Regions from separate parts of the Pseudovibrio sp. POLY-S9 genome, predicted to be linked through region 2. Evidence: predicted binding sites of a transcription regulator. Region 2 holds the regulator's gene; the other holds the start of a gene.
The links. The regulator LexA, encoded in region 2, represses DNA repair genes until DNA is damaged. The targets are predictions, from matches to a motif close to TGTTCNNNNTGTGTTCNG.
Positions count from the first base shown of each region.

Region 1: PPL9_RS13435 (YifB family Mg chelatase-like AAA ATPase) is a predicted target of LexA. The motif match lies at 7,219-7,236, and genes of this name have one in related genera.

Region 1 is NZ_LCWX01000145.1:255,694-265,861, reverse strand. Features, by position in the region: gene PPL9_RS13450 (PBP1A family penicillin-binding protein) at 1-1,845, opposite strand, end outside; gene PPL9_RS13445 (GNAT family N-acyltransferase) at 2,141-2,983, opposite strand; gene PPL9_RS13440 (response regulator) at 3,344-5,581, opposite strand; gene PPL9_RS13435 (YifB family Mg chelatase-like AAA ATPase) at 5,646-7,172, opposite strand; gene gshB (glutathione synthase) at 7,352-8,326, opposite strand; gene PPL9_RS13425 (YraN family protein) at 8,445-8,852, opposite strand; gene rsmI (16S rRNA (cytidine(1402)-2'-O)-methyltransferase) at 8,818-9,738, opposite strand; gene PPL9_RS13415 (penicillin-binding protein activator) at 10,096-10,168, shown strand, end outside.
Region 2 is NZ_LCWX01000239.1:6,640-16,807, forward strand. Features, by position in the region: gene PPL9_RS26390 (SurA N-terminal domain-containing protein) at 1-1,359, shown strand, start outside; gene trpD (anthranilate phosphoribosyltransferase) at 1,505-2,542, shown strand; gene trpC (indole-3-glycerol phosphate synthase TrpC) at 2,556-3,347, shown strand; gene moaC (cyclic pyranopterin monophosphate synthase MoaC) at 3,405-3,908, shown strand; gene glp (gephyrin-like molybdotransferase Glp) at 3,905-5,119, shown strand; gene lexA (transcriptional repressor LexA) at 5,369-6,091, shown strand; gene PPL9_RS26420 (ComEC/Rec2 family competence protein) at 5,987-8,539, opposite strand; gene gltX (glutamate--tRNA ligase) at 8,665-10,089, shown strand.

The DNA.
Region 1 (10,168 bases), on a different contig from region 2:
TTGCCGTACCACATGAGGAACGACACCATATCCGCCATTGGAGAAAGGCACATACGCAGCTGCAATCTCAAGCGGGGTAACCTCTGAAGTTCCAAGAGCGATGGACGGATTGGACTTGAGCGCAGATGTAATGCCCAGACGACGTGCTGTACGCGCCACGTTGGCCGGACCGACCTCATGCGCCAGCTTTGCTGCAACGGTGTTGATCGAAAATGCAAGCGCTTGCGTCAGTGTCACATCGCCGTAGTATCGCTTGGTGTAGTTCTTCGGCGTCCAGCCCCTGTAGGTGACACGAGCATCCCTGCGGACAGTATTAGGGGTCATACCCCGTTCCAATGCCGCAAGATAAACAAACGGTTTGAAGGCGGATCCCGGCTGTCTGCGTGCATAAACAGCGCGGTTGAACTGGCTTTTCCGATAATCAACACCACCAACCAGAGCACGGATTGCACCGCTGCGATTGAGCGTAACAACCGCGCCTTGAGTGACATTAAACTCTCGGCGAGACTCCGCAATTCGAGTGGTCAGCGCTGTCTCTGCCGCTTGCTGCATATCCCAATCGATGGTGGTATCGACGATGATGTCTTCACCAATAGAGCCGACGAAGCCGGGTAGCAACTCCATCACGTAATCAGCAACATAATTGCCACTGCTACTGTTGTGGCTTGTAACCACGTGCGCTGGGTTGAACAATGCGTTCTTGGCGTCATCAGCGGTGATGAAGCCAGCCTTGTGCATTGATGCGATCACCACCTGCGCACGACCTTCTGCAAGAGCGGCATTGCGTGTGGGTGCATATTTACTAGGTGCTTTCAGAAGTCCTGCAATGGTTGCCGCTTCAGCAAGATTGATGAGATGAGCGGATTTGCCAAAGTAAACCCGCGAGGCGGCATCAACACCATAAGCCCCGGCACCGAGATACACCCGGTTAAGGTACATCTCCAGAATTTCGTCCTTGCTGTAATTCCACTCCAACCACAGCGCCATCACCACTTCCTGCATCTTGCGTTGCATGGTGCGCTCAGGCTTTAGGAACAGGTTCTTCGCCAGCTGCTGTGTGAGTGTTGATCCGCCCTGTACAGTTCGCCCGCTGGTGTAGTTGACAAATGCAGCGCGGGCGAGACCAATTGGATCGATGCCGAAATGATACCTGAACCGCCTGTCTTCAATAGCCATTACAGCTTCAGGCAGATACGTAGGCAACTGCTCAAGACGGACGGCCTCTCCGCCGGTATCTCCACGATTGGCAATCAAAGTGCCGTTTGCTGAAACGATGCGCACGTTAGGTGGGCGTTGCGGAACAGCCCACTCCGATGCTGGTGGCAAATGCGCAGCGTAATAGGTGAGAATACCGCCAACAACGACGATCCCCCAAATGCCAAGTACGACGCTCCAATACATGGAAAAGCGAAAGGACTTCCACAAGAACCGTCGAAACTTGCTTTGGCTCTTTGGCTTGCCAGAGGAGGTTGCTGCATCAAGAGCTGCCAGTGTCTGTTGACGTGCCTTGCGGCTAGGCTTTTTGGCAGGCTTCTTGACTGGCGCTCCTTGCGCAGGTCTGGGACGTTGAGGTGCAGGTTTTCTGGCCTGTGCCGTTGGGTTTTGCGGTGAAGAGCGTTGCCCTGATGATGATTGCTTGCTTGGAGCGTTGGTTTTGCTCGGGCGGCGAATATAATCTTCCACCTCGTCCGGACGCAATGCGACGCCTTGTAAGCGTGGGCGTTGAGGTTGTGCTGGGCGTTTAAGACGCTGTCCCTCAGGGTGTTGAGGCGGCCTGCCGGAAGGGCGTTGCCCGGGGCGCACTGGCCTCCGTTTTTTGCCATTTCCATTTTGGCCTGTCGCCATAACTTTAAAACACCCCAGTACCAATCACTCAAATTTTGGGCAAATATTGCCATTAAAGATTGAGCAAGCCTGAACAAACTCAGGCTACTGACCACTTGGGAGGGAGGTCGCAACCTGGATACAAAACACGAACGATTTTAGGGAAACACGCTTAATTGAGCGTTAAGCTATTGAGGTGAATTGCGCGGAGTTGGCCGGGAAATGCCACAAATATGAAGAGATGTTAGCGCTTCTACGCAAATAAAAAAGGGCGGAAACCCGCCCTCTCCATTTTGAGATACTAGTAGCTCTGTGATCAGCTGGAATACCGGCTGGCATCTTGACCATAGTAGTTCACATAGCGTGAGTTCAGCTTGGACACTGGCATGATGATCAAAACATCAGTGGTACCGAACTGGTGATCAACAACTGCTCCGTTACCGATATAGGCGCCAAGGCGTAGATATCCTTTAATCAGCGGTGGCAGAGAACGTAGCGCAGCGCGTTGATCCACCTGATCTTTCGCAATGCGGTTCATTTCTACATACTGGTCCGGCAGTGCTGATACATGCCATTCTTCTGGCGCACTAGCAAAATGATGCAGGAAGGAAAGCTGCTCAGCAAGAAGATCAGGATCAGTACCTTCGATAGAGGCACAGCCAATCATAACATCTACATTATTCGTCAGCACATAAGACCAGATGCCATGCCATAGCAATTCTACGGTCTTCTTGGTGCGATAAGGTTTCAAAACACAAGAACGACCGAGTTCCATGAAATTCAGATCACTGTGACGATCCAGAATCCCTTGAATATCAAACTCGCCTGCTGTGTAGAAACCGCCATTGAGCTGTGCAAGTTCCTGACGGAGCAATCGGTAAGTGCCTACGATCTGCGGCTTGAGTTTGGAAAATGGTTTGTTGCGAACCTGACTGTTGTGATCAACGACCAATAGATGATCACAAATCTCGTCATAACTGTCGCGATCAAGACGCGATAACTGAGTTTGTGCATCTGCAATAGCGGACATCTCTTCGTAAAACACTTCGTAGCGTAAACGCTGAGATTGCTTGAGTTCTTTGGCTCCGTTGGAAAGACGAACCTCGAGTGGGCCGACCTTACCGAGGCTTTGTCCTGCCTCCGGCATTTTTCCAAGCATTGCCTGAGGGATCCACCGCGGCGCAGGTCGCCCTGACAGCTTACTCGGTGTGAACTTTTTTAGGACTTTCATCGGGGAAATATGTCCAGATCCAGCCATACTATTATTATCTCATATTGCTTAGGTGCTTAAGAAACATTGCAATAATGAGAACGCCTTTCTGAATTTGCACCAATTGAGTCACCCATGTCAATTTTGGGTAGTCAATCTGTGATATAAGCCCATTTTAGGACAGTTGAGTGACACAACACCAACATTTACCCGCGTAACGACGCTCACATTTGCTAAACAATGCTGCGGTCGCGGTTAATCTGAGTATAACAACCGCCTCGTGATATTGAACAGGCTAAATATACCGAGCTATCCCTTAGCATAGCGTTTTAAAACAGCCTCGAGATCCTGCTTTTTTAGGGGTTTGCTTAAAAAACCGTCTGCTCCGGCCTTAATAGCCTCTTCTTTTGCCTCCGGCATAACATCTGCTGAAACAACATAAATTGGCACTTGCGACGCAGATTTGTCTTCCCTGCCTCTAATTTTGGAGATGGCTTCAAGTCCATCCAGACCGGGCATGTGCAGATCCATAAGCACAATATCAAACGTGCCGCTGGCACAGAGCGAAACAGCCTTATGCCCATCCTCCGCAAGCTCCGATCTGTGGCCCAGTTTGTCCAGTAGTGCTTGAACCAGCATCCAGTTAATTGGATTATCTTCGGCCACTAATACATTGAGATTTGTGTTTTGGCCTTGCTGTATAGGCGCCACCTCTTTTTCTATTACATCGTTATCTACCGCGTCAGTCTGCAGCAAACCGGGGGAGAGTACCCGAAGCAGTGAGCTGCGACGAACAGGACGGGTCAAGTAACCAGAAAACTCCCCGGTCTTGATATCTGCAATCCGCGCCCGCTCCTGTGGTTTAATGAGGACAAAGATCTCCGGTGCACTCTCAGATTGCTGCCCATAGAAATTGCGAATGCGTTCTACATATTCTTCACCAACAAGCAAACGGTCAAATTGTGTCGTAAGAGGCAAACCTTCAAGTTCATCTGCTGCCAGAACCTTGGTGTGATTGTAACCGCTTGTGCTCAGCGTTTTATAGACGAGGTCGGCCTCAATCTGATTACTGGTTATGATCGCGATACGATTATCATGGTCTTTTACAAAGTCCTCTGAAATCTCATCAACTGGCATCTCAAGAAGGAAAGTGGAGCCACAACCCAGTTGGCTCTGAACGGTGAGAGAACTTCCCATAAGCTCCGCGAGTCGTTTGGAAATTGCCAAGCCCAGGCCAGCTCCATCGAACTTACGGTCACGCCCATATTCACTCTGTTCAAATTCCCGGAAGATGCGAGCTGCTGTAACGTCATCCATACCGGGGCCAGTATCTTGAACAGCGAACTCCAGTAGATGATGGCCTGTGGTATCCGTAGCGACTTGCAGGACTAAAGAAACTCCGCCTTCTTCTGTAAATTTGATCGCGTTTCCAACTAGATTGTATAGGATTTGCTGCAACCGTGCGGGGTCACTCTGGATGGTTTTTGGTACGGCTGGATTGATAAATGAACCAATCTGCAATCCCTTTGCATGGGCTTTGGGAGAGAGCAGCTCCACAACGCGTTCCACTAACGGAGCAAGCTCAACATTGCCAGTCTCCAACTCCAGCTTTCCTGCTTCGATCTTGGAATAATCAAGTACCTCATCAATGAGCATCAAAAGTGTGGAGCCTGAAGTTCTGATCGCATTTATGTAATTTTGCTGCTCTGCAGTGGTTGTCGTGTCATCCAACAAATCTGCCATGCCCAAGACACCGTTTAGGGGGGTGCGAATTTCGTGACTGACCATCGCAAGGAAGCGAGATTTTGCCTCGCTGGCATTTGCTGCATGGTCGCGATCTTCTCGCAGCTTTTGCTCAGCTTGTCGCCTATCTGTGACATCCGTCAGGATCCACTGAATGATAGGAGCTCCACCGCTGCCATCGCGAATGCTCAGGCGCAGGAGTGAATACCAGCGGGTGCCATGTTTTGTACGCAAAGCAACGTCTTCAGTAGTCCCAGCAGCCCCTTCCTCAAGATCAGGAGTAAAGTCTTCGGCATAAGGCAGATGTATAGCCCTTCCGATCTCAACTCCAAACCCAGTCGGAAAATTGCGTTTTCCTGCATCATTGACGGACAGCACCACCCCATTGCTATCACAACGGATCACGATAGCGCCCAGCGCATCCAGAATGGAACGATGCCGATCATCCGCTTCACGTAATTGCCAGTCAGTATCGCTAGCTAGTTCAGACGGGTCTTCAAGTTGCTCCACTTCACTCTGGATTTGAGCTGTCTTCCAACTTTGTGCGATAACATCACTTGCTGGAAACCGGCGAAACAAGACAGCGCCAGCTCCAAAAGCAAGCAACACAACATAGAAACCTTGTAAGGACTGCCAATCGGTCAGCAACAACGCAATCAGCAAGCATATAACGCCCACGAAAATGGAGAGGCTCTTTAGAACAAAGGAGGATTTCTCGGTGATTTCGCTTTGCTTAATCAGAGACACGCGAGCCTGAGTAACAACATGGGTGCTCTCCTCAGTTTTCAGTCTCCGTTTCAACACAGCTTTTGCTCCACCCGAACTATTTCGGTTAATCAGTAAAATTCAATTGGTAGGATATAACAGATTATGCAGCGGCCAAATAGGCTGAAGAGCGTTTGAAGCTCAGGGCCTCGGCCAGGTGAATACGCTGAACGGACTCTGACCCGTCCATATCTGCGATTGTCCGTGATAGTTTCAAAACACGATGGTATCCACGTGCAGAAAGACCAAATTGTATGGAGGCCTGTTCAATCAACTCTTTACTGCCTTGATCCAATGCAACAATTTGCTCGATGGTCCGTGCACTGGCATGTGCGTTGACTGTGATATCTAACCCAAGAGAGGCATAGCGAGCTTGCTGTATTGCACGAGCACGCGCAACACGTTGAGCAACCACCTGCGAACTCTCAGAAGTGCGCGGGCTGATCAGGTCTCTTGCAGAAACCGCGGGAACATGTAGTTGCAGATCCATCCGGTCAAGGAATGGCCCGGACACTCGCGACTGATAAGAACTGGCGCATTTATCGCCTCGCCTGCAAGTGTGTCCCGGTTCTCCCGCATACCCGCAACGGCAAGGGTTCATCGCAGCAACCACTTGCACTATGGATGGGTAGCTCACGCGATAATTGGCTCGCACAATCGTTGCCACACCGTTCTCAATAGGTTGTCTCAAGCTGTCCAAAACGGAACTATCGAATTCTGGCAATTCATCCAAAAAAAGCACACCATTGTGAGCCATGGACACTTCACCGGGTCTGGCCTTTATGCCTCCGCCAACCAGTGAGGCCATGGATGCAGAATGATGCGGTGCTCGGAAGGGGCGTTGATTGCTCAAAGCGCCATCTTCCAACTCGCCTGATATGGAAGCGATCATGGATACTTCCAGAAGTTCGCGAGCTGAGAGCGGTGGCAAAAGAGCGGGTAACCTGCTTGCGAGCAAGGTCTTTCCAGAACCTGGTGGGCCAACCATCATCAGGTTATGAGAGCCAGCTGCAGCAATCTCCAGTGCCCGCTTCGCTGTTTCCTGACCTCGAATATCGGCAAGGTCCAGTGAACTGGCAACTTGTGGAGAGCTACGCGGTTTTGGGGCAGAAAGAGTAATATCACCTTTCAAGGCGCGGTAGAGCTGAACCAGTGATCCCGCGGCCATAATCTTCAGGTTCTCATCCGCCCATGCCGCTTCAGAGCCGCAACTTGCCGGACAGATCAAACCTTTCTCGTTTGCAACAGCAGCGATTGCAGCTGGGAGGGCTCCGTTTACGTGCGAAATGCTGCCATCCAGTGAGAGCTCACCTAGTACGAGGAAGCCTTCGACAGCTTCCGCAGGCAGTGCCCCCATCGCCACCAAGAGGCCAAGTGCAATTGGAAGGTCATAATGAGATCCTTCCTTGGGCAGGTCAGCCGGAGCAAGATTAACCGTCACACGTTTGGCTGGTAGCGCCAGGCCGGAGGCTATGAGTGCTGAGCGAACCCGCTCTTTGCTCTCTGCAATTGCCTTGTCAGGCAGGCCAACAAGAGTGAAATAGACGGATCCGGGGCTAATCTGGACCTGCACGTCAACATTTGCAGCGTCGACACCCTGAAAGGAAACGGTAGAGATGCGAGCAAACACCTGACACTCCTGCGGCCACAATTAATCATCATTGTAGTAATTAAGCAGGAACGAATGAGAAACACACAAGCCTTGAATACTCAGAAATACGAAAGCTCCCATAAGAAGCTCTACCTGAATTCTCGGAGTTCATGATGAAAAAGAAAAGCCCTGTTGAAGAACAGGGCTTTTGTTACTTTTTAGGCTTCCAGCTTTTTTTCAAGCACATCCCAGACCATACCGGCTACATCTGGCCCGCCCAGCTTCTGGATCGCTCGAATGCCAGTTGGGGCAGTCACGTTGATTTCAGTGAGGTTTCCGTCAATCACATCGATTCCAACGAGAATGAGTCCCTGCTCTTTCAGTGTCGGCCCAAGGCGTGCGCAAATCTCTCTTTCGCGCTCGGTCAGGTCACTGTCTTTTGGAGATCCGCCACGCACCATGTTGGAGCGTAAGTCACCTTCTGCAGGCACACGGTTTACTGCACCAGCAAACTCACCATCAACCAGGAGAATCCGCTTATCACCGTGCTTCACATTCGGCAGAAACTTCTGAATGACCCAAGGTTCGCGAAACGTGACGGAGAAGAAGTCGTAAAGAGACCCATAGTTCAGGTCATCCTTGGTCACGCGGAAAACAGCAGCTCCACCATGCCCAAACAGCGGCTTCATCACGATGTCGCTATGGATGTTGCGGAACTCATCAATCTCCTTGCGATCATGGGTGATCAGCGTTGGTGGCATCAGGTCCGCAAACTGGGTCACAAACAGTTTCTCTGGTGCATTACGCACAGAGACTGGATTGTTCAGAACGAGCGTTGTCTCGGAAAGCTTTTCGAGAATGTGGGTCGCAGCGATGTAAGCCAGATCAAATGGAGGATCCTGACGCATCAGAATGACGTCCATTTCAGACATGTCAACGCGCTGCGGTTCACCAAAACTGAAGTGATTGCCTGCTTCGTCGCGCACGGTTACCGGCTCAACGCGGCACATAACCTTTTCACCCCACAGCGCCAGACGCTCTGGTGTGTAGTGATACAGTTCATAACCACGATCCTGCGCTTCTAACATCAGAGCAAAAGCACTGTCGCCCGCAATGTTGATGGTAGAGATATGGTCCATCTGTACGGCGACTTTAAGCGGCCGCTTGGCACCAGAAGAAGCTGCTTGGGACATGAGGCACTCCTGAAATAACGCTGGGATAGAAATCCATGTAAATAAAAATGGATGTTAGCTGCAGATATGTGGGTCAGAAAGCAATTTGTCTACATTTTTGCGATAAAATATTTGTTTCCTAAAAAATTTCAGCTTCAAAAAGATTAGGAAAGTGTTGGGCTTCTCCGTGTTTGGGAAGAATAACCGCATCAAATCGCAAGGTTTTTCCAACCACATCGTTGTGATGCGAAACCCATTCTCGGGCGGCATTTGCAATCCTTCGTTGAGAGCGTTGCGTGATTGCATATAAGCCATCATCCACACCCCGCCTGGCTTTCACCTCTACAAACACGATCGTCTGGTCTTGTTCGGCGATCAAATCGATCTCGCCCTGCTTGGTTTTGTAGCGTCTTTCAAGAATCTGCCAGCCTGCTTGGCGAAGCAGCATCTCTGCTTTCAGCTCCGCCTGCAGTCCTTTTCGATAAGCAGCCTGCTTCTTAAGAAGGTTGCTTTTAGTCGCTCTCGGGCTCTTCTGCCGTTCCTGCATTTTTCAGCTCCATAGCACGGGTATAAATCGTCTTTCGATCCACCCCGGTTGCTTTGGAGACTTTCTTCGCTGCTGCGCTCACTGGCATTTCTTTCAATGCCTCGAGCAACAGTTCGTCTGCATCAACCTCGGTCAGTTCTTGCTCTTCAGGTGGTGAAACAAGAATAACAATTTCTCCCTTAGGGCGATCCCCCGAATAGAAATCACTCAGTTCTGCAAGGGTACCACGCTGGAAGGTCTCAAACCGCTTGGTCAGCTCACGTGCAACAGCAGCCTTACGCTTCCCAAGAATTTCAGTCATGTCGACAAGAGAAGCCCCAACTCTGTGAGGGCTCTCATAAAACACCAGTGTCGCCGGAATATCTCTCAGTTCTTCAAGACGTTTCTTTCTGCCGTGGGTCTTATTGGGCAGAAAACCAGCAAACAAAATAGTGTCAGAGGGTAAACCGGCGCCAACCAGACCGCTCAACATGGCTGAGGCACCTGGAATTGGCACCACCTTGTGTCCGTGCTCTACCACATCACCTACAAGCCGAAAACCTGGATCAGAAATGAGCGGCGTACCAGCATCGGAAACCAATGCAACGGCTCGTCCAGCACCCAATGCCTCCAAAATCTTAGGCAGTTGTCTGTGGGCATTGTGCTCATGATAGGTCATCATCTGCGTGCGGATGCCATAACGCTGTAACAAAACACCCGTCACACGGGTATCTTCGCAGGCAATAAGATCGCAAGCCGCCAAAGTTTCCAGCGCACGGATTGTGATGTCCTGCAGATTGCCGATTGGGGTTGAAACGATGTGCAGTCCCGGTTCAATCCGTTTAGCCGTTAGCGAATGCTCGCTAATGTAGTATTTCCGCTCAGATGCAGCTTCGGAATGATCCATGGTCGCCTCGTGAAAGCTCCAGAATGGAGCAAGTTTTGCACAGTAGAGAGTGCACATCTAACCAACAAACCGCAAAATGACTAATTACAACGGGGAGTTTTTGACAGAATCCTTAAAAAAATCGCGGATTTCCTTGGGTTGAGGCTGTATTAACTGCGTTGGATCTGTAGAAATAAACCAAACTAAGGCGCATCTCCGAGAAGTGGGGTCCGGTTTTCGGATAAGAGTATGCGTAAAATAATCGATTAGAGCATGGCGCGGGAACAATCGCGACGAGTTCTAAATGTAAATTGCCGGATTTCGTCCCTTGCAAAATGAGGGATTGATCGAACGGCCTTCGGAATAGATGGGGCATCCATGAGCTTAGGATCAGCCACACTGCGTGGAATGAGCTTCCGCAAACTTGTGACAGGGGCTGCACTTGGCGTCT
Region 2 (10,168 bases):
CTCGAAGCCTTCGACAAATACGCAATGGAAGAGCGCACTGTTGAGTACCTCGTGCTGCCACAAAGCTCTCTGACAAATGTTCCAGCTCCGACTGACGAAGAACTCGCTGCGTTTTTTGAAGAGAACAAAGGCAACTACAAAGCACCTGAATACCGCAGTGCCACTTTGATAGAGCTGACAGCAGACAAGATCGCAAAGCCGGAAAATGTGACTGAAGCGGAACTCGCTCAGGAATATGAGCGCACCAAAAACCGCTATCAGTCTCAGGAACAGCGCCGAATCTTCCAGATTTCCTTCCCAACCAAACAGGAAGCAGAAGCTGCTGTTGTTGAGATGGAGTCCGGCAAGACCTTTGAAGACCTCATGAATGAACGCGATCTGACCGAAAAAGATGTCGATCTCGGCCTCATGAACAAATCCGGCTTCCTTGATCAAAAAATTGCAGATGCAGCTTTCGCTCTCAAAGAAGGTCAGGCAAGCAACGTGGTCGAAGGACAGTTCACCAACGCGGCCCTCTTTGCCAAAGAGGTTAAGGCAGCTGCAGTACAGCCTCTGGAAGACGTTAAAGACGAACTACGCGGTGTCGTTGCTCAGGCAAACGCAGCCGATGAAGTAGAAGACCTCTTCAACGAAGTCGAAGACGCACGCGCAGGCGGCAGCACCTTTGAAGAAATCGCTGAGCGCTTTGATCTGGCTCTGATCAACACACCTTCATTTGACGCTTCCGGCAAAAACGAAGCGGGCGAAACTGTTGATCTTCCACAAGCAAGCGCACTGACCACAGCAGTCTTTTCAACCGATGTTGGCGTTGAAAATGATCCGCTGGAAATCGGCCGCACAGGTCACCTGTGGTACGAAGTGAAAAATGTCACCCCTTCCCGCGACAGAGAACTCTCTGAAGTGAAAGAAGCCGTGACTGCTGACTGGACTGACAACCGCACAGCGGAACTGCTGGAAGAAAAAGCTCAAGCTTTGATCGCAGAAGTCGAAGCAGGAAAGCCTCTTTCCGAAGTCGCAACGGCCGAAGGCCTGACAACAGCCACATCCGCTCCGTTCACCCGCAACGGCGGCATTGCGGAGCTTTCCGGCTCAGCTGTGACTGCAGCATTTTCCGGACCAAAAGGCACCGCCTCTCAAGTTCCTGGCAACAACGAAGACCGCATTCTTCTTGTCCTCACCGACACGACGTCTCCAGCCTTCATGACAGAATCTGAAAACGTGCAGCGCATTGACACTCAGCTGACAGGCGCGCTGGAAAGCTCCTTGCTCAACCAGTTCATCTCTCAGCTGGAGCAAACAGAAGGTGTCCGAGTAAATCAGACAGTCTTCAACCAGCTGACCGGACTGGATCGCCAGTAGACAAATCCTTGTCGAAAACAAGCCCGCCACACTTATAAGTGTGGCGGGCTTTTGTTTATCTCCTAGACAGCCCTCCGAAAGCTATCTAATAGTTAGCCCTTGTGTATGCTAAGGAATTACCTGAGAGATTGAGGGGGTTTTCGCCGTGAGCAATTTGAAAAATCTCATTGGAATTGTCGCTGACGGAAACACGTTGGACCGATCTCAGGCCCGCGAGGCCTTCGAGATCATCATGTCAGGCGCTGCAACTCCCGCACAGATCGGTGGCTTCCTCATGGCCTTGCGCTTGCGCGGCGAAACCATCGACGAAATTTCCGCAGCTGTAGAAACCATGCGCGCCAAGATGATCCCGGTGAAAGCACCAGATCACGCCATCGACATTGTTGGCACAGGTGGCGACGCATCCGGCTCCTATAACATCTCAACATGTACAGCCATTGTTGTGGCAGGCTGTGGCGTAACCGTTGCAAAACATGGCAATCGGTCCCTGTCCTCCAAATCCGGCTCAGCAGAAGCACTTGCCGAGCTTGGCATCAATCTGGATCTGGATGCGAACGGCATCAGCCATTGCATTCATGAGGCCGGTATCGGCTTCATGTTTGCGCCAAACCACCACAAGGCCATGCGCCATGTCGGCCCGGCCCGCATTGAGCTGGGCACCAGAACGATCTTCAACCTGCTAGGCCCGCTCGCCAACCCGGCAGGCGCAAAGCGCCAGATGACAGGCGTATTCGCACAGCAATGGGTTGAACCACTCGCTAACACCCTTCAGGAAATGGGCACCGAAAAAGCCTGGATCGTCAACGGCTCCGATGGAATGGACGAAATCACCACCACCGGAACCACCTTTGTCGCCGAACTGAAGAACGGAAACATCAACACCTTCACAGTGTCTCCTGAAGATGCGGGCCTGCCGCTTGCAAAAACAGAAGATCTGAAAGGCGGCGATCCAAAAGAAAATGCTCAGGCACTGCGCGAAGTGCTGCAAGGAGCAAAAAACGCTTACAGGGATATCGTCCTGCTCAATTCAGCGGCCTCCCTTATCGTCGCAGATAAGGTCTCCACCCTCGCTGAGGGTGTCCAGATGGCTGCGCATGCGATTGACCAAGGTGCAGCCCTTTCCCGACTGGACAAACTTGTTGAAGCCTCCGACGCTGCAACAGCTGCCAATATGAAACTCTAAGACCACGGATCCCATGTCAGATATCCTTAAGAAAATCGAAGCTTACAAACGTGAAGAAATTGCTGCTGCCAAAGCGCAAACTTCATTGGCTGATCTGAATGAGGCGATTAAAGCAGCAACACCAACACGCGGCTTTGCAGATGCTTTGAAAGCCAGACATGCGAATGGTGAGTACGCCCTGATCGCGGAGGTTAAAAAAGCCAGTCCATCCAAGGGGCTGATCCGCGCTGACTTCAACCCGCCCGCACTCGCGAAAGCCTATGAAAACGGTGGTGCAGCATGCTTGTCCGTATTGACAGACACACCATCCTTTCAGGGCAAACCAGAGTATCTCGTCGCAGCGCGCACTGAAGTATCTCTGCCAGTTCTGCGTAAAGATTTCCTTTATGACACCTATCAGGTTCATGAAGCACGTGCATGGGGCGCTGACTGTATTCTGATCATTATGGCAGCTGTTGACGACCAACTGGCCAAAGAGTTGGAAGACGCCGCATTTGAACTGGGCATGGATGCGCTTATCGAAGTTCATGACGAAGCTGAGTTGGAACGCGCACTGAAGCTCTCCTCTCCGCTTGTTGGCATCAACAATCGCAATCTAAAAACCTTCGAGACATCTCTGGAAACCAGCGAGCGGCTCGCACCACTGATCCCGCAAGATCGAATCATCGTTGGCGAGAGCGGCCTGTTCACTCCGGAAGACCTCTCCCGAATGGAAAACTCCGGCATCTCCACCTTCCTCATCGGCGAAAGCCTGATGCGTCAGGAAGATGTGGAAACCGCAACCAAAGCTTTGCTTAAACGCTAAAAATCAACTGCTTGGCAAAAGCAGACACCTGAACAAACTGTGTCCAGAGGCAAGAAAATGTCAGAACTTTCTCCAAAACTCACTCACTTAGATGACAGCGGTGCGGCTCATATGGTCGACATTTCGGAGAAAGAGGTTACCTCACGCATTGCCCGAGCAGGCGGTCAGGTAAAAATGCAGCCTGAAACTCTGGACATGATCCTTTCAGGCAACGCCAAGAAAGGCGACGTGCTCGCAACGGCGCGCATTGCTGGCATCATGGCGGCCAAGAGAACTCACGAGCTGATCCCTCTCTGTCATCCTCTGGCGCTTTCCAAGGTTCAGGTGGACTTCACACCCAACCCTGAACTGCCAGGAATTGAGATCGAAGTCTTTGCAAAAGTGTCCGGCCAGACCGGTATCGAGATGGAAGCACTTACAGCTGCCTCCGTTGCCTGCCTGACAATTTACGATATGGCAAAAGCCGTTGATCGCTCTATGGAGATCGGTGAAATCCGGTTGCTGGAGAAGAAGGGCGGCAAGTCCGGTCACTATCTGGCTGAGGAGGATAACTCCCAATGAACTTGATCAGTATTGAAGAAGCGCTGGACCGCCTCCTGAAAGATGTGAATCCGATCGGTACCGAGCAGCTTCCACTACTTGAAGCCGGAGAACGCATTCTGGCAGAAGATGTTGCTGCAACACGAACGCAGCCTCCATTTTCCGCCTCAGCAATGGATGGATATGCCGTCAAAGCTGCTGATACGGTCGATCCAGAGACTGCTTTGAAGGTCATTGGAGAAGTCGCTGCCGGGCATAACTTCGATGGCACGTTGCAAGCCGGAGAAGCTCTGCGCATCTTTACAGGTGCACCTGTTCCAGCAGGCGTTGACGCGATTTTGATGCAGGAAAACGCCCGCCGTGACGGGGATAACCTGTTTTGCGAGGAAGCCGTTTCTGTTGGTAAGTTCATCCGCCCAGCAGGCCTCGACTTCAAAGAAGGCCAGACCCTCCTGAAGGCAGGAGCTCCACTCGGCTTCCGTGAATTGTCTCTTGCAGGCGCTATGAACCACGCAACCTTGCCAGCGCGCAAAAAGCCAGTCGTTGCGATCCTCGCAAATGGTGATGAACTCGTCGAGCCAGGTCAGATACCAGGTCCGAATCAAATCATAGCGTCCAATCAGGTCGGCATCGCAGAATTCGTCAGAAACTGTGGCGGAACGCCAATGATGCTGGGCATTGCACCAGACCAGCCTGAGGAAATCACGGCACGCGTGAAACAGGCTATTGAAGCAAAAGCCGATGTACTGGTGACACTCGGCGGTGCCTCTGTGGGCGACCACGATCTCATTCAGGACGTACTGGGCGCTGAAGGCATGGAGCTAGGCTTCTGGCGCATCGCCATGCGCCCGGGCAAGCCCCTCATGGCCGGAGCCCTTGGCCCCATGAAAGTCCTCGGCCTTCCTGGCAATCCAGTCTCCAGCCTTGTATGCGCACTCCTCTTCCTTGGCCCGCTTCTGGATAAGATGCTAGGCCGCACGGTCTCTGTGACAAATCAAGGCGTTACCAAAGCAACTCTGGCAGATGATTTGCCTGCAAATGATATGCGCCAAGACTACCTGCGCACCAGTCTGGGCACAGACGAACACGGAGATCTGACAGCAACACCGTTTGGCAAACAGGACTCTTCCATGCTTGCTTTGCTGACAAAAGCAGATGCCCTGATCATTCGTCCACCACACGCACCAGCTGCAAAGGCAGGTGAAAAAGTGGACCTGCTCAAGCTACGCTAAATCCAGACATCAGAAGTGGGCAACCCCTGCCCACTCACCCACCAGAAACCAAATCCCCCAGTTCTAGCAGGGCTTAACCTCAACAAACCCATTGCAGAACACAATGAGAACAGGTAGAGTACGTTCGTGTTTTGTCCTTCCAATCGCAGAAGTTGAAGTCTTTCAGCTTCTTGGAATTACAAAACTGCGATTGGTCAGGAATGGCCGCTCACTTTCAATCAGCGCCTTAGGAGCGAACGGGGATAAAAGATGCTTACACAGAAGCAACACGAGCTTTTGATGTTCATCCATCAACGCTTGAAGGAAGCCGGTGTTCCGCCCTCCTTCGATGAGATGAAGGACGCGCTGGACCTCCGTTCCAAATCCGGCATTCACCGGCTGATCACAGCTCTGGAAGAGCGCGGCTTCATTCGCCGCTTGCCGAACAGAGCTCGTGCACTTGAAATCCTCAAACTGCCAGACTCCATTTCTCCGGGCCTGAAGCCTGCCGCCAAGGAAAAAGGCTTTGCACCTGAGGTGATTGAGGGCTCCCTGAGCAAGAAAGTAGCAACGCCGCCACCTCCACGCACCACATCACCAGACGAAGTGCCAACGCTGGAAATCCCGGTCATGGGCCGCATTGCTGCAGGCGTCCCAATCGAAGCAATCCAGACACAAAGCCATACCATCGCAATGCCTGCTGATCTGATGGGGCGCGGCGAGCATTATGCATTGGAAGTCAAAGGCGATTCCATGATCGATGCCGGTATCTTCGATGGGGATACCGTGTTGATCAAACGTGGTGACACGGCTGATAACGGCGAAATCGTTGTGGCGCTGATTGATGAAGAAGAAGCAACCTTGAAGCGCCTGCGCAAAAAAGGCGCCTCAGTCGCGTTGGAAGCGGCCAACCCCGCCTACGAAACTCGCATCTTCGGCCCGGGCCGCGTCCACGTTCAAGGCAAGATGATTGCGCTCTTCCGCCGCTATTAAATCATTGGTTGCCTGAGGCAATTTTGGATTCCAAGGTCTGCGCTGAGCATCATATGCCCAGCGCACTTTTTTTATTCTTTCCCCGCCCTTAGCGCCAGCTGAGAGCCAGATGTAAGCTGAACCTCGTTCTCCGAAAATCTTCTGGTCGATAACCAGCTCAGCCCGGCAAGCCGGAGGCGCCTGAACCTGTGTGATGACGATGGTGGCAAGATGGCAGTCAGCCTCCAAAACATCAACTGCTTTGGACTGCGCCAGCAGGATAGGTTCTGAACTTACCCTCTCTCCCTCCGCAGGCTGCTGAGGGAATATCTCAATCACACAGCCGCGCTCATCACAGGACCGATCTGAAGCCCTCACCTTGTGCTGCTTGAACGAACCCGCTGAACCCCCACCAGCGCGCAACAGGCTGTCAGCAGCAAACGACATACGCGAGGACGTCAGTCGAAACGCACCATCCTGCCCATAATAAGCAATGTGCTTGCCCGCATCCGCAATCATCAGATCAGGCGCCTTGCCACCGGCAAACATCAGGACACTCACCGTAAATGCCGGAAGTGAAAGCCATTTCAGGCGCAGCGGCATCACACACAGCACGACAATCGCTAGGATCACGAGCAGATACCCTGGAGCACTGGCAACCCCGAGACTGGTCAGCCCCTCACTGAGTGAGCTCACCCAGTAGGCAGCTTTCAGCACCAGCGCCAACCCAGCCTCCATCCCTTGCAGAAAGAACGCATCCGCACCAAACGGGATCGCCAGCAGGCTCAATAACCCAAGGGGCATAACCACAAAAGTCACCAATGGCATCGCAAGGATATTCCCCAGAACTCCATAAGGCGCAACCTGCTCAAAATGCATCGCCGCAACTGGCCCCGTGGCAGCACCTGCAATCAACGAGGTCAACGCACAAGCTAGAATCCACTTTAAACTTACACGACTAACCTTCTGAAACCATGAGACATTCCGTCTGCGCGAACTATCTCGATCACCGAGCAACCAATCCTTCCCAAGCATATAGGCTGAGAGCAAGGCGAGCACTGCAATGAAGGACATCTGAAACCCGGGAGCCAGAACCTCCTCCGGCCTCAGGCTCAAAAGCGCAAGGCAAGCCAGCGCCAGACCACGCAAACTGAAGGCCCGCCGACCAAGCAGACCCGCGCATAAAATCATCGCCGCCATCAAAAAAGCCCGCTGCGTTGCGACAGAAGCACCTGACAAACCAAGATAAACAATCGCCGCAATCAGCGCTGCCACGCTAGCGTAAACGTGAATATGTCCTTTCAGCGCAAGCGACTGGCTGAGAGACAAGATCAGGCGGGCACCAAGGAAGACCAGAGAAGTGACAAGACCCATATGCATACCGGAGATAGCGAGGACATGAGCAAGTCCGGCGTTGCGTAACGCATCCTTGTCAGCGGTGGCAAGGTAGTCTCGCTTGCCCACCAGAAGCGCAACAGCAAACGCACTTTCCGCGCTGTTATCCAACACCCGCCGGATCCGCTGTGCTATCCCACTACGCACACGCTCTATCCCTTGCAGAAAACTTGTGCCCTCTACGTGCGCTACAACAACCGGCTTGGAAAGCGCATAGCCAACCGCACCAATCCCACTGAAAAACGCAGTCCGGGCAAAGTCATACCCACCGGGGCGCACCGCACCTCCCGGCGGCAACAACCGAGCCTTCAGCTGCATCCTGTCCCCCATCACGGGTGCCTCTTTCATCCCCTTGATGCTGATCCGGATGCGATAAGAAAGAGGAGTTACGCCCTTCTGCGAAAGTGCGTTTACATCTGCAAAAATGACGGAGTAAGCCCCTTTGCCAGAATGCTTCACTCCAGCAACCACACCCTCTATTTTGCGTGTAACCGGGCGCTCCAGCGGGTCACCGCGCGCATACTCCACGCGCAAATCAGCAAGGAAGAACCCGGCTATAAAGAACAAAAGCGCAGTCAGACCAACCGTCAATCGACCACCCCTCCAACGACGAAAAGCAAATATTCCCAATAAGATAAAAGGAGTTCCGCTTAAAACGCTGTAAGGCTCCGCGGGGAGTGAGAAATAAACCAGCACACCAGCCAAATGGCAAAGCGCATACCAAAGGATGCCATGCCCCTTGTTCCAATCCTGCACCAGAGCAGAGCGGGCATAAGTCATGACAGCTGACCAATCCGGCCTCAGCACGAAACCCAGCAACTTACGTGCCCTTTGAAGCACATCACGAAGCCCAAGGCGCTGTTTTTCTTCAGCAAAACGCGTACTTGCGTTGCTATGTGCGTTTTTTGCGTTGACTTGCGTTTTTGTGCGTTGCTGTGTGGTTCGCCCAGCAAGCGCCGTATCGGTCTCAAACGGCGCAAAAGAAAACTTATCCTCCTCAAGGCAAAGCTCGCCTATTCTGGGAGCACAGCCACCAGATTGCGTCTTGTCTGAGGATGATTGCCCCTCGCGCACCCTTAAGTCCCTTTCTGCCACTTGGGAACTTTTCAATGCTATGGTACACAGCCCGCAGAGGTACGGCGCCCCGCCGTAATTACCCCAAACTATTCGAAGTAACTTGAAACTTTTCCGGAACACCTATGACTAAACCTGTTGTGACGCGCTTTGCGCCTTCTCCTACTGGCTACCTGCATATTGGCGGCGCCCGTACAGCCCTGTTCAACTGGCTTCTGGCAAAACACAGCGGCGGTAAAATGCTGCTGCGCATTGAAGACACCGATCGCTCCCGCTCCACCGAGGAAGCCGTAGATGCGCTGCTGGACGGTCTGTCCTGGCTGGGCATGGACTGGGACGGCGAGCCGATCTCCCAGTATGGCCGCGTTGACCGCCACCGCGAAGTTGCTGAGCAGATGGTCAAGGACGGCACTGCGTACTACTGCTACTGCTCTCCGGAAGAAGTGAACGAGATGCGCGAGAAGGCCCGCGCAGAAGGTCGCCCGCCGCGTTATGACGGCACCTGGCGTGATCGTGACCCATCTGAAGCACCAGAAGGCATCGCCCCTGCTATTCGCCTGAAAGCGCCGCTCGAAGGTGACACCATCGTGGAAGATCAGGTTCAGGGCACCGTCAAGTTCGCCAACAAGGATCTGGACGACCTGATCCTCGTGCGTTCTGATGGCAACCCAACCTACATGCTGGCCGTTGTGGTAGACGATCATGACATGGGCGTCACCCACATCGTACGTGGCGATGACCACCTGACCAACGCAGCACGCCAGTCCCTGATCTACAAGGCCCTGAACTGGGATGTCCCGATCATGGCGCACATTCCGCTGATCTATGGACCAGACGGCGCAAAGCTCTCCAAGCGCCACGGCGCAGTTGGTGCAGAAGCGTACCGGGCTATGGGCTACCTGCCATCCGCCATGCGCAACTATCTGGCACGCCTCGGCTGGTCCCACGGCGATGACGAGATCTTCTCTACCGATCAGATGATCGAGTGGTTCGGTCTGGACGCTGTAGGCAAATCCCCGTCCCGTTTCGACTTCAAGAAGCTGGAAAACCTGAACGCTCACTACATGCGCTCAGAAAACGATGAGGAGCTGCTCGGCCACTTCCTCACCTATCTGATGGACGTGGAAGGCGGCGCAGACGTCATGGCGTGGATTGCGGGCGACGGAAACCAGGACAAACTGGTTGAAGCTCTGCCTGGCCTGAAAGAGCGCGCAAAGACCCTTGTCGAACTGCAGGAATCTGCACGTTACCTCTGGGTTCAGCGTCCGCTGGATCTAGATGCAAAGGCTGAAAAGATCCTCTCTGACGAGGCACGTGCTGTTCTTGGCAAGGTTCTGGTTGCTCTGGAAGCACTGGACGAGTGGACCGTGGAAAGCACCGAGGCTGCCGTTAAGGCAGTTGCGGAAGCAGGAGAGCTGAAACTCGGCAAAGTTGCTCAGCCATTGCGCGCTGCACTCACTGGTCGTGGCACATCCCCAGGCATCTTTGACGTGCTCAAAGTGCTCGAAAAAGACGAATCTTGCGCACGCATTCGTGATCTTTCAGCTTAATTCGCTGAATTCTAAAAGAAACTACCGCTGCAAATACTAGTCATTCGTAGCGGTAGTTACACTTATAGCTAAAAGCATT